One region of the Sulfurovum zhangzhouensis genome, then DNA from elsewhere that is predicted to be linked to it. Evidence: riboswitches for the same ligand, from Rfam matches in the RefSeq annotation. Region 1 holds a riboswitch; each other region holds the start of a gene.
The links. A riboswitch is a leader RNA that binds a small molecule or an ion and turns the genes downstream of it on or off. The one in region 1 is predicted to bind cyclic di-GMP.

Region 1 (2,205 bases):
CCGATCCGTACGGCTTTGGTCACTGCACGTAATTTCTCTACACATGAAAGAGTTCTTCGTACACTTGATGCATGGGGTGTTCGTGTTGATGAAGCGTTCTTCCAGGGTGGGGTACAGAAGTATGAAGTGATCAAAGCATTTGGTGCGGATATCTTCTTTGATGATCAGGATGCACACTTGAAATATACGGCAAAAGATACGCCTTCTGCAAAAGTACCCTATAAGTCTTAGTTTTCTATTAGATAGTTTCACATAACTTGATCAAATACTTTCTAATAATAGATAAAAATCTAAATTAATCTAATTAGCTTTATTTAATCTTAAGAGTAATCAGTCTATAATAAAGAGTACTAAGACTATTAGAGTTTTTAAATATTATTTGTTGTGCCAAACTTGTTGCGAAGCAAGGACGGAAAGCCACGGGTCTCATGAAGATAGCCGGGTTGCCAAATACATCTTATTAGAATGTATTTTTACGTTTCTTCTTTTCTCCTGTTTTACATTTCAATTAGTATTTATTCAGTTTGTTGTGCCAAACTTGTTGCGAAACAAGGACGGAAAGCCACGGGTCTCATGTAGATAGCCGGGTTGCCAAAATGAATTTCTACACTTCGTTTGTACAACAAAAAAAGACCTCACTTTATTGTTGCGTAAAGTATTTATTGTACTTCTTGTTTGAAAGTAGGGCAATAAGGCTTACTTTTTATACAATGAGTTTGGTAGTTAATATTTGTTATAAAGGAATGATGCATGAAACAACTCATAGCCGCTTTGGGATTGACCCTAAGCTTATTACTCTCTGGATGTGGAGGCGGTAGTACATCAACTACTACAGGAATAGCTTCCATGAGTCTTACTGATGCTCCTACTGATGATGAAAATGTAAAAAGTGTATTTGTGACTTTTACGGGACTTAGATATCAATATGCTGACAGTAATGAAAGTTGGCAAGATGTAGATTTTAATGAATCTAGAACAATTGATCTTCTAACACTACAAGATGGAAACAGTACAATGCTTAATGAAGTAGAGCTTCCAGCAGGTGAAATTGCACATGTTCGTTTCAAACTTGATACTTCTAACTGTTATATCGAGTTTGTTGATGGTTCACCAACTGCAAAATTGACTGTTCCAAGTGGTGACCAAACAGGGTATAAAGCGATCGGTGGTTTTACTATCCCAGCGGGTGGAGTTGTTAATATCACTGCAGACTTTGATGTGAGAAAATCTGTGGCTTCAACTGGAAATGGTAAATACATGCTCAAACCAACAATTAAAATCATTGACAATATCGAAGTTGGTGAGATCAATGGTACAATGAATATAGATGTAAACGGATCTCAGGCAATCCTTTATGCATATACTGATGGAAGTTGGGATGATGCTGAATCAAATACTACAGGTAGTAACTTCTCTAATGCTGTTCTAAGCACTGATGCTACAGATGGAACATTTACACTCCCTTGGTTGACTACTGGTACTTATGATCTTGTACTTGTTGCATACACAAATACAGGTGAGTTTGAAAACGTACTAGGATTTATTGATAATGTAGTTGTTGAAGCGGATACTACAACAACTGTAGATATCACAGATGAAAATCTTTTAGATGTTCTTCCATAGTAATTAAAGCAATTAAAATTTTTTGAATATCTCCTTATCCTCCCTTTCGAGGGGGGAGTCTCTCCCCAAAAAGTTACTTTTAAAAATACTGAAAATTAGTTTATTACTGATATTCCAGTATCAGTTTTAAAGAGTAGTGTCGTTAAGTTTTATACAAATAACCGTACCAGTTTATCGATAGGATCCTCATCGGTGTATATCTTCGTATGTCTGATATTATAGTGAATGAAATGTGTTTGCACGGTTTCATCATGTGCTTTAAGTTTCGCTAGATAGTGTTGGATACTTGTTGTACTGAAGTCAGTGTTAAGACTTTGTGTACTCTTGGGATTATCAAGTATCACGTCACCAAGTTTATGAGGTTTCTCTTCTTCTCTATGTCGAACAATAATAGCGATCACTTCATGTTTTTGTGCAAGCAGTGAGAGGTCGACAGGTTCTAAAAAATCTCCTATGATAAAAAGTAGAGAGCGTTTGTGTATATGTGTAGAGAGTGTTTGGATCGCTTTGGTATAATCCAGTGCAGTATGTAGTATCTTTTGTTCATAGAGCTCTTTTGAGTAGTTTTCTATATGATATAGC
Region 2 (2,205 bases), 180 kb from region 1:
TCTCAGGTGTAAAAGTCACATTTCCTGCAGCATCAACACTCCATGTTCCTTCGCCCGTTACCACCAAAGAATCACCGGCATTCGCTGTCCCGATGATCTGTACAGAACTGACATCAAGATTGTTTTCAACATCAGTATCGTTTGCTACTACTAAGATAGTTGCCGGTGCCCCTGAAACACCAACACCGCTATCGTTTACTGCTACAGGAGCTACACCGGCAAGCGCACTGTCTGAAGAGGTAGAAGACTTATCACAGCCATTCAATGCTAAAAGTGAAGAAACCATCAGTACAAAAGGTATGATTTTAAAGTTTGTTAATTTCATTCTTGATTCCTTTTAAAACTTATACGTAAGACCGACTGTCCAAGTATCGGCAACTATATCATCAAGTTCTGCTCTCTTGTCAAGTCCTTTATCATCATACAATGAGACATAATCGGCAAATACAGATATCTCTCCTGAAAGCGCATAACTTACTCCAAGTCCCCAATGGAATCCACCTTGAACTGCATCACCACCTGCAAGGTCTTCAAGCATAATTTGGCCATATCCTAGAAGTCCGTAAATATCAAAGTTTCCAATCGGATACATAGGTTTTACATAAACTCCCCAGCTATAATAATCACCATCATATCCATCAGTGACACCTAGTGTACCGCTATCATAGTCACAAGCACCCAGACCTAATGTATAACGTCCTTCAAGTGCCACATAACTGTTAAACTCGTATCCTGCTTGTAATACCACTGTAGTTGCACTAATCTTTTCATCAGTTGTCTCATCATCAACCGATACATCTCCCATTCCTACGCCAATATAGAAAGGATATACCTCAACTTCCGGCATTTCGACATAAGGCTCTACAGCCTTACCCATATCACCGCCCCCATAAGCTATTCCACTCAGTGCCATTATAGACACCAGAGATAACATTCCCTTTTTCATTATTTCCCTTTAATAAGTGTAGTATTTGATTGATTATGCAACCTGGCGATCTTTTCTTTTACTATAGAGCTATAGTATCCAAGACCCATGGCTTTCTGACCCTATCTCACGATAGGTGTAGCGTTTAACATTGTAATGCATTTTGATTATATTTAAAACATTATTAAAATACTAAGTATTAAGTCAAATTATCAAATATAATAACAATATATTTATCTTTTTAAGAAAGCTTCTCCTTGATTCATTTTAGAGCATCTCAAGCTGATAAAGGAACTTCCTCTCTTTAAATGAAGGGATATCCAGCTCCTGGCGGTACTTGGCAATAGACCTTCTCACCATCTGTATACCAAAACGTGCTTCAAGCATCTCATGGATCGCTTTGTCACTATAGGGTTTGTTTTTATCTTCACTCTGGATCAATCTTTGGATAAACTCTTTTAGCTCGGCTGTAGACACATTGCCTATAGCATTGGAAAAGAAGTCTTTAAAAGAGTAGATACCATGCTCTGTTTCCATATACTTTCCGCTTATCGCGCGGGAAATTGTAGACTCATTAAATCCAAGCTCTTCTGCAACATCCTGAAGTTTTAAAGGTTTTAGCGTCCCACCCATGAAAAACGAATACTGTTTTTCCAACAGTACCAGTGTAATGTTATAAAGCGTACTTTTTCTAAGGTCCAGGAGCTTGACCAGTTCTCGTGCTTCTTTAAATTTCTGTTTCGCAAAATTCTCATACTTATCGATCTGTGTCACCTTGAGATCCGGATAAAATGCATTGTTCATTTTTATGGTCAACTCATCTTCATCAAAATAGACAAAAAGGTCAGGCAAGATAGGCGGCTCACTCGGCATGTATTTGATAGCCGGCGGATTTTTGAGATGTTTCAGTATCTCTTTGGCCTCTGAAAACCTAGGATGGCTGATAAACTTTTCCAATGATTCAAACTGTATGATCATCGCACTGAGCAATAGGCTCATATCATCATCTAGATCAAACTCATTTAACTGAAACAAAAACGACTCTTTATAGTCTTTTGCCCCTACCCCGTAAGGCTGAAGATAAGCAAAACGCTGTCTGACCGATTCTACCTGTGCAGCAGGTACACCGCACTGTGTAGCGATCTCTTCAATATCTCCTTCAAAATACCCCTCATCACTGATATAAAATATGATCTGTTTAGCGATCTTCTGAGAGATCGGTGTAGGGAAAAGCGGTGCAGCGATCTGTTCATCCAGTTTTTCATAAAGTGACTGGGTTG
Region 3 (2,205 bases), 700 kb from region 1:
ATTAATGCGCTCTATCGCAGGTTTGGTATTTTGATAGCTGATCATTAGTCCCATTAACTGTTGTACAGGAGAATTCAAAGCAGAGAGATAAAACAAAAAGGCGATCATCATTCCTACACTTAAATCAGAATAAGCTACTACTACCACCCCCAAAGCACGGAATATATCAATGACCGTATTAGTCAAAAGTCCGGAAGACCGTTGTGCCACGGCAGCTTTATGGCCATAATCAATGGATGCATTTTCTATCTCTTTGGACTGGTCAAGAATAAGAGCAAAAAAGTTTTTCTCTTGGTTACTTGCCCGTACTTGAATAAAGAGTTCAAGTGTTTCATTCAGTAGTTCATTGTAAACCTCATAGGCTTTATATTGACGTCTTAACAACTCTCCTGTCTTTTTCCCTAGGACTTTTGAAAAGGCAAGAAAAAAAGGATTCAGGAATAAGATCAATAAAGCCAGAACCCAGTTCATCCATAACATGACTGCTGCAATACCAATAAGCATCAAGGTTGAACTGAAAAAACTACTGACAAATGCACTGGCAAAACTACTGACACCTGTTACATCCTGTATGGTCTTGGAAACAACTCCCCCCGATTTTAAAGTCTCATACTCGGACAAACACACACGCTCAAGATGATGCAAGATACGATGTCTTAGCAGATAACTGATCCTTTGCGTAATTTTAATAGCATAAAAACTTTGTTGATTGCTAAAAACAAATGCTCCCATTCGCAGTATAGCCACAAGAATTACCGTAACCAAGACTAAAAACCAAGTTTCACTATTACCAAATGTCGTAGACAAAAATGCTGTCAATTTTCCAGGGTGTCCAAGTAACACTTCATCAATCAATAGTGGAATAAGCATAGGGATAGGCAGAAGCAGTAATGTTGCAGCCATGCCATAAAATGTTGTCGCCCAAAACTCTTTTTTTTGCCCCAATATCTGCTGCCAGAAACGTTTCAATGAATAGAGCTTTGTCATTCTTGACCCACCCCATCAATATTCATCATATAAGCATAGGGCTTGATCGTTGACACTTGCAGTGATACTAAAGTGACCGAAGCATGATTCAGTATAAGAGAGGGAAACAGCATAGAAATGTTTTGAAAACGCAGATCCATTATCAGGTCTACATTTTTTTCAAAAGTATAAAGAGTCTTATCATCTAGTAATACCTCTTTAGTATACTTATTCTCTCGAATATCATCACTTCCCCTTTCAGTGAATATAGTAAAGGTAGTGACATAAACAAATAGAATTAACAGGAAAACAAAAAGTTGTAAATCAACTAAACGAAATTTTTTCAACGACATAAACTGCCATCTTTTCATTATAATACCCCAGACAATCTCTGGCAACCCGGCTATCTTTTCTCTTTTAAGACCCGCAGCTTTCCGTCTCTACCTCACGATAGGTTTGGCTTTTTCTCTAATAAAAGTAATTTATTCTACCTATTCATTAATTAAATAACAGTTAGCGAAGATATTATATAGTAGAAATAACAAATATGCGATACACGCGCAAATTTTTTTAACTGAGCAAACAAGCTGAGAATTATATGATAAGAGAAGAGTGCATAAATAATTTTAGTTTCTTATTTATTCTGATACAAAGTGGACTATAGTAAATGCCCCATCTGCTCTTTTTTAGTCTGCAGATACCCTTCATTGTGAGGATTTGAAGCGATCTGGAGAGGAATACGCTCTATGATCTCTATATTTTTGAGGCTTTCAATTTTCTTTGGATTGTTAGTAAGCAGCCTTAGCTTTTTGATCCCAAAATGTTCCAGGATAAACTCAACGATCTCATAGGTCCTTTCATCGGCTTGAAATCCCAGCTGATGGTTTGCAGCAACCGTATCAAATCCTTTATCTTGTAACGCATATGCATTCACTTTATTGAGTAGTCCGATGTTACGACCTTCTTGACGGTGATAAATGATCATTCCACCCTCTTTTGCGATCAGCTCCATAGCAGCATGAAGTTGTTCTCCGCAATCACATTTGAGCGAACCCAAAGCATCCCCGGTCAGACACTCAGAATGTACACGTACGATCGGAGCCTCTGGAAGATTATCGGTGAAAATTGCCAAATGCTCTTTTCCCAGATCATCTTTGAAGGCTTGAATGTTGAATGTACCGTATTTGGTTGGTAAAATGGCGGTTTGTGATTGTTCTACTGCTTTCATTGGGGAGATTA
Region 4 (2,205 bases), 270 kb from region 1:
AAAAGAAGGAAAGATCAATGCAGATGCTAACAAGTTAAAGTTGGAGCATGAGTGGGCTGATGTCCTCTCTGATATTAATATAGTGACAACAGCTGACGGTAATCGCACGGATATAAAAGGAGATATCGTTTTACAGGGGGGAGAAATCCATTACGATATAAATCAACAGTCATTTGCCTCTGACAGTGATATTATTATTGTTGAGAATAAAGAAAAAAAACAACCCAATCACTTTATGGATCAGTTGAGCATGGCACTGAATATTCATTGTAAAAAAGCTCTTCTCTTCAAACAAAAAGACATTAACATTCAGGCAAAACCTAGTTTTACCCTTTATAAAGCAATGAATGAGCCTTTAATGGTATTGGGATCGATTGAATTACTTGAAGGCGGCACTTATCTCTTTCAAAATAAAAAATTTGTTCTGGAAAAAAGTTTTATCTATTTTACTGGTACTTTCAATAAACCGCTTTTAGAGATCAAGGCAAAACACCAAGCACTTAATCACTTGATTACTATTACAGTAACAGGCACACCGGAGGCTCCTAATATCAACTTCTCTTCCAGTCCGAGCCTCACAAGAGAACAGATACTTTCCGTTCTACTTTTTGATAATGAATCAGCCTCTGATACGTATACCGGAGATGAGATGATGAAAATGATGGGAGGTGCTATGGCAAAATCTGCTTTAGCAAATGCTGGGGTTAAGATCGATCATTTTGTACTTGGTGCAGGGAACAGTATAGAAGTTGGTAAAAAGCTTACAGACGATCTTATGATTATCTATATCAATGATGAGATACCAAGAGTTGAGTTAAAATACAGGCATAATCGACGTTTTCAGAGTGTTATTGGAGCCAGTGGAGAGTCTAGTTCCTATGATATCATCTATATTAAGGATTTTTAGCCGATCACTTTAGTTGGTATTCTTTGGTATATATTTAAGTCTATTCATTGTAGAATTTACCACATAGGTATTAATGTTGAAAAAGCTAAACCTGTCGTGAGTCAGGGACAGAAAGTTATGGGTCTTTTTTCAGAAAAGATCGCCAGACTGCCAATAGAATCTACCTCTTTTAGGGATATTCTTCTTTTAACTTTTTACCCAAGATTTATGTTTGTCTTGAAATAACGGTAATCATTCAAGATATGAGACATGTTATATAACTCAACGAAGTAGAACACTAAAGGACTGTGATGAATATATCAAAAAACAAAAGTGTACTGGGATTGCTACTTAGTGTGGTCATGGTAGCTTTTTTTATACTCTCTTATGCTGCATATAATTCTTATAAAAACTATGAACTTACACAAAATAGCAAGAACCTTCCATCATTCGTAGAACATATCGAACTGGTATTGGATACTATGGAGTTTGAAAGACTCAATAGTGCTATTTACATGGTAACAAGAGCACAGAGTGATGCAGAGAAGCTTGAAAAGAACAGAAGTGATGTTGATGGGGCATTGAAAAATCTCATGATCTACATCGCTGATAGTCAATTTAGTGCCTATAGTAGACAGATACAAAATATAAGTGGGGAACTTCAACAGATAAGACGAGAAGTAGATGATCTTAGAGGTAATTATCAAGAGATTCTTGTGGATAGGTATCATCATAAAGTATTTGGAAATGTCCAGGAGATATTACAAAGTGTACAGAATACGCTGACAACCAAGAAAGTTGACCACTATTTTAGTGTCTACCTGGCGATAACCAACCTTAAGGAGAATACTGTAGTTGAAAATACAATGATCTCTTCTATTCTTCTTGGGTCTCAAAAAATGAATGACGAAGATGTTAGACTATGGGAAAAATTGATCGCTCAAGATAGATTTCCTGATTATGGTGATATAGAGGATCAAGAGTTGGTTTCCAGGCTTAATGCTTTACTCTCTGTTGATGAGTATAAGAGTGTTCTTGCAAAAGAACGCGAGATGATTATGTATGAGTCCAATAGAGGTGGTTATGCAGTGACTTTGCTTGGATGGCTAAACCAAGTAACAAAAAAAATGGATTACTTTACCCAAGTCCAATCAGAGCTGCGTAAATCCATGCATATCATAGATGATACTGGGAAATGGTTTGCTATCGGATATGCAACAGGAGCATTTTTACTTTTAGTAGTATGGATTATACTATTGATAAAGTTTGTCAAAATACAACAAGATAGACATCTTTTTGAAGAAACGGTTAAAGACATT

Region 2: another riboswitch for cyclic di-GMP. It lies ahead of PGH07_RS01400 (porin family protein); the one in region 1 lies ahead of PGH07_RS00510 (DUF4382 domain-containing protein).
Region 3: another riboswitch for cyclic di-GMP. It lies ahead of PGH07_RS04155 (hypothetical protein); the one in region 1 lies ahead of PGH07_RS00510 (DUF4382 domain-containing protein).
Region 4: another riboswitch for cyclic di-GMP. It lies ahead of PGH07_RS01990 (hybrid sensor histidine kinase/response regulator); the one in region 1 lies ahead of PGH07_RS00510 (DUF4382 domain-containing protein).

Annotation. Positions count from the first base shown of each region.
Region 1 is NZ_JAQIBD010000001.1:94,896-97,100, reverse strand. Features, by position in the region: gene PGH07_RS00515 (5'-nucleotidase) at 1-231, shown strand, start outside; cyclic di-GMP riboswitch class I at 377-451, shown strand; cyclic di-GMP riboswitch class I at 522-596, shown strand; gene PGH07_RS00510 (DUF4382 domain-containing protein) at 751-1,623, shown strand; gene PGH07_RS00505 (DUF58 domain-containing protein) at 1,773-2,205, opposite strand, start outside.
Region 2 is NZ_JAQIBD010000001.1:270,168-272,372, forward strand. Features, by position in the region: gene PGH07_RS01395 (Ig-like domain-containing protein) at 1-325, opposite strand, end outside; gene PGH07_RS01400 (porin family protein) at 338-946, opposite strand; cyclic di-GMP riboswitch class I at 980-1,078, opposite strand; gene rpoN (RNA polymerase factor sigma-54) at 1,193-2,205, opposite strand, start outside.
Region 3 is NZ_JAQIBD010000001.1:797,687-799,891, forward strand. Features, by position in the region: gene PGH07_RS04150 (ABC transporter ATP-binding protein) at 1-987, opposite strand, end outside; gene PGH07_RS04155 (hypothetical protein) at 984-1,337, opposite strand; cyclic di-GMP riboswitch class I at 1,357-1,437, opposite strand; gene ribA (GTP cyclohydrolase II) at 1,625-2,194, opposite strand.
Region 4 is NZ_JAQIBD010000001.1:367,152-369,356, reverse strand. Features, by position in the region: gene PGH07_RS01995 (translocation/assembly module TamB domain-containing protein) at 1-907, shown strand, start outside; cyclic di-GMP riboswitch class I at 982-1,062, shown strand; gene PGH07_RS01990 (hybrid sensor histidine kinase/response regulator) at 1,198-2,205, shown strand, end outside.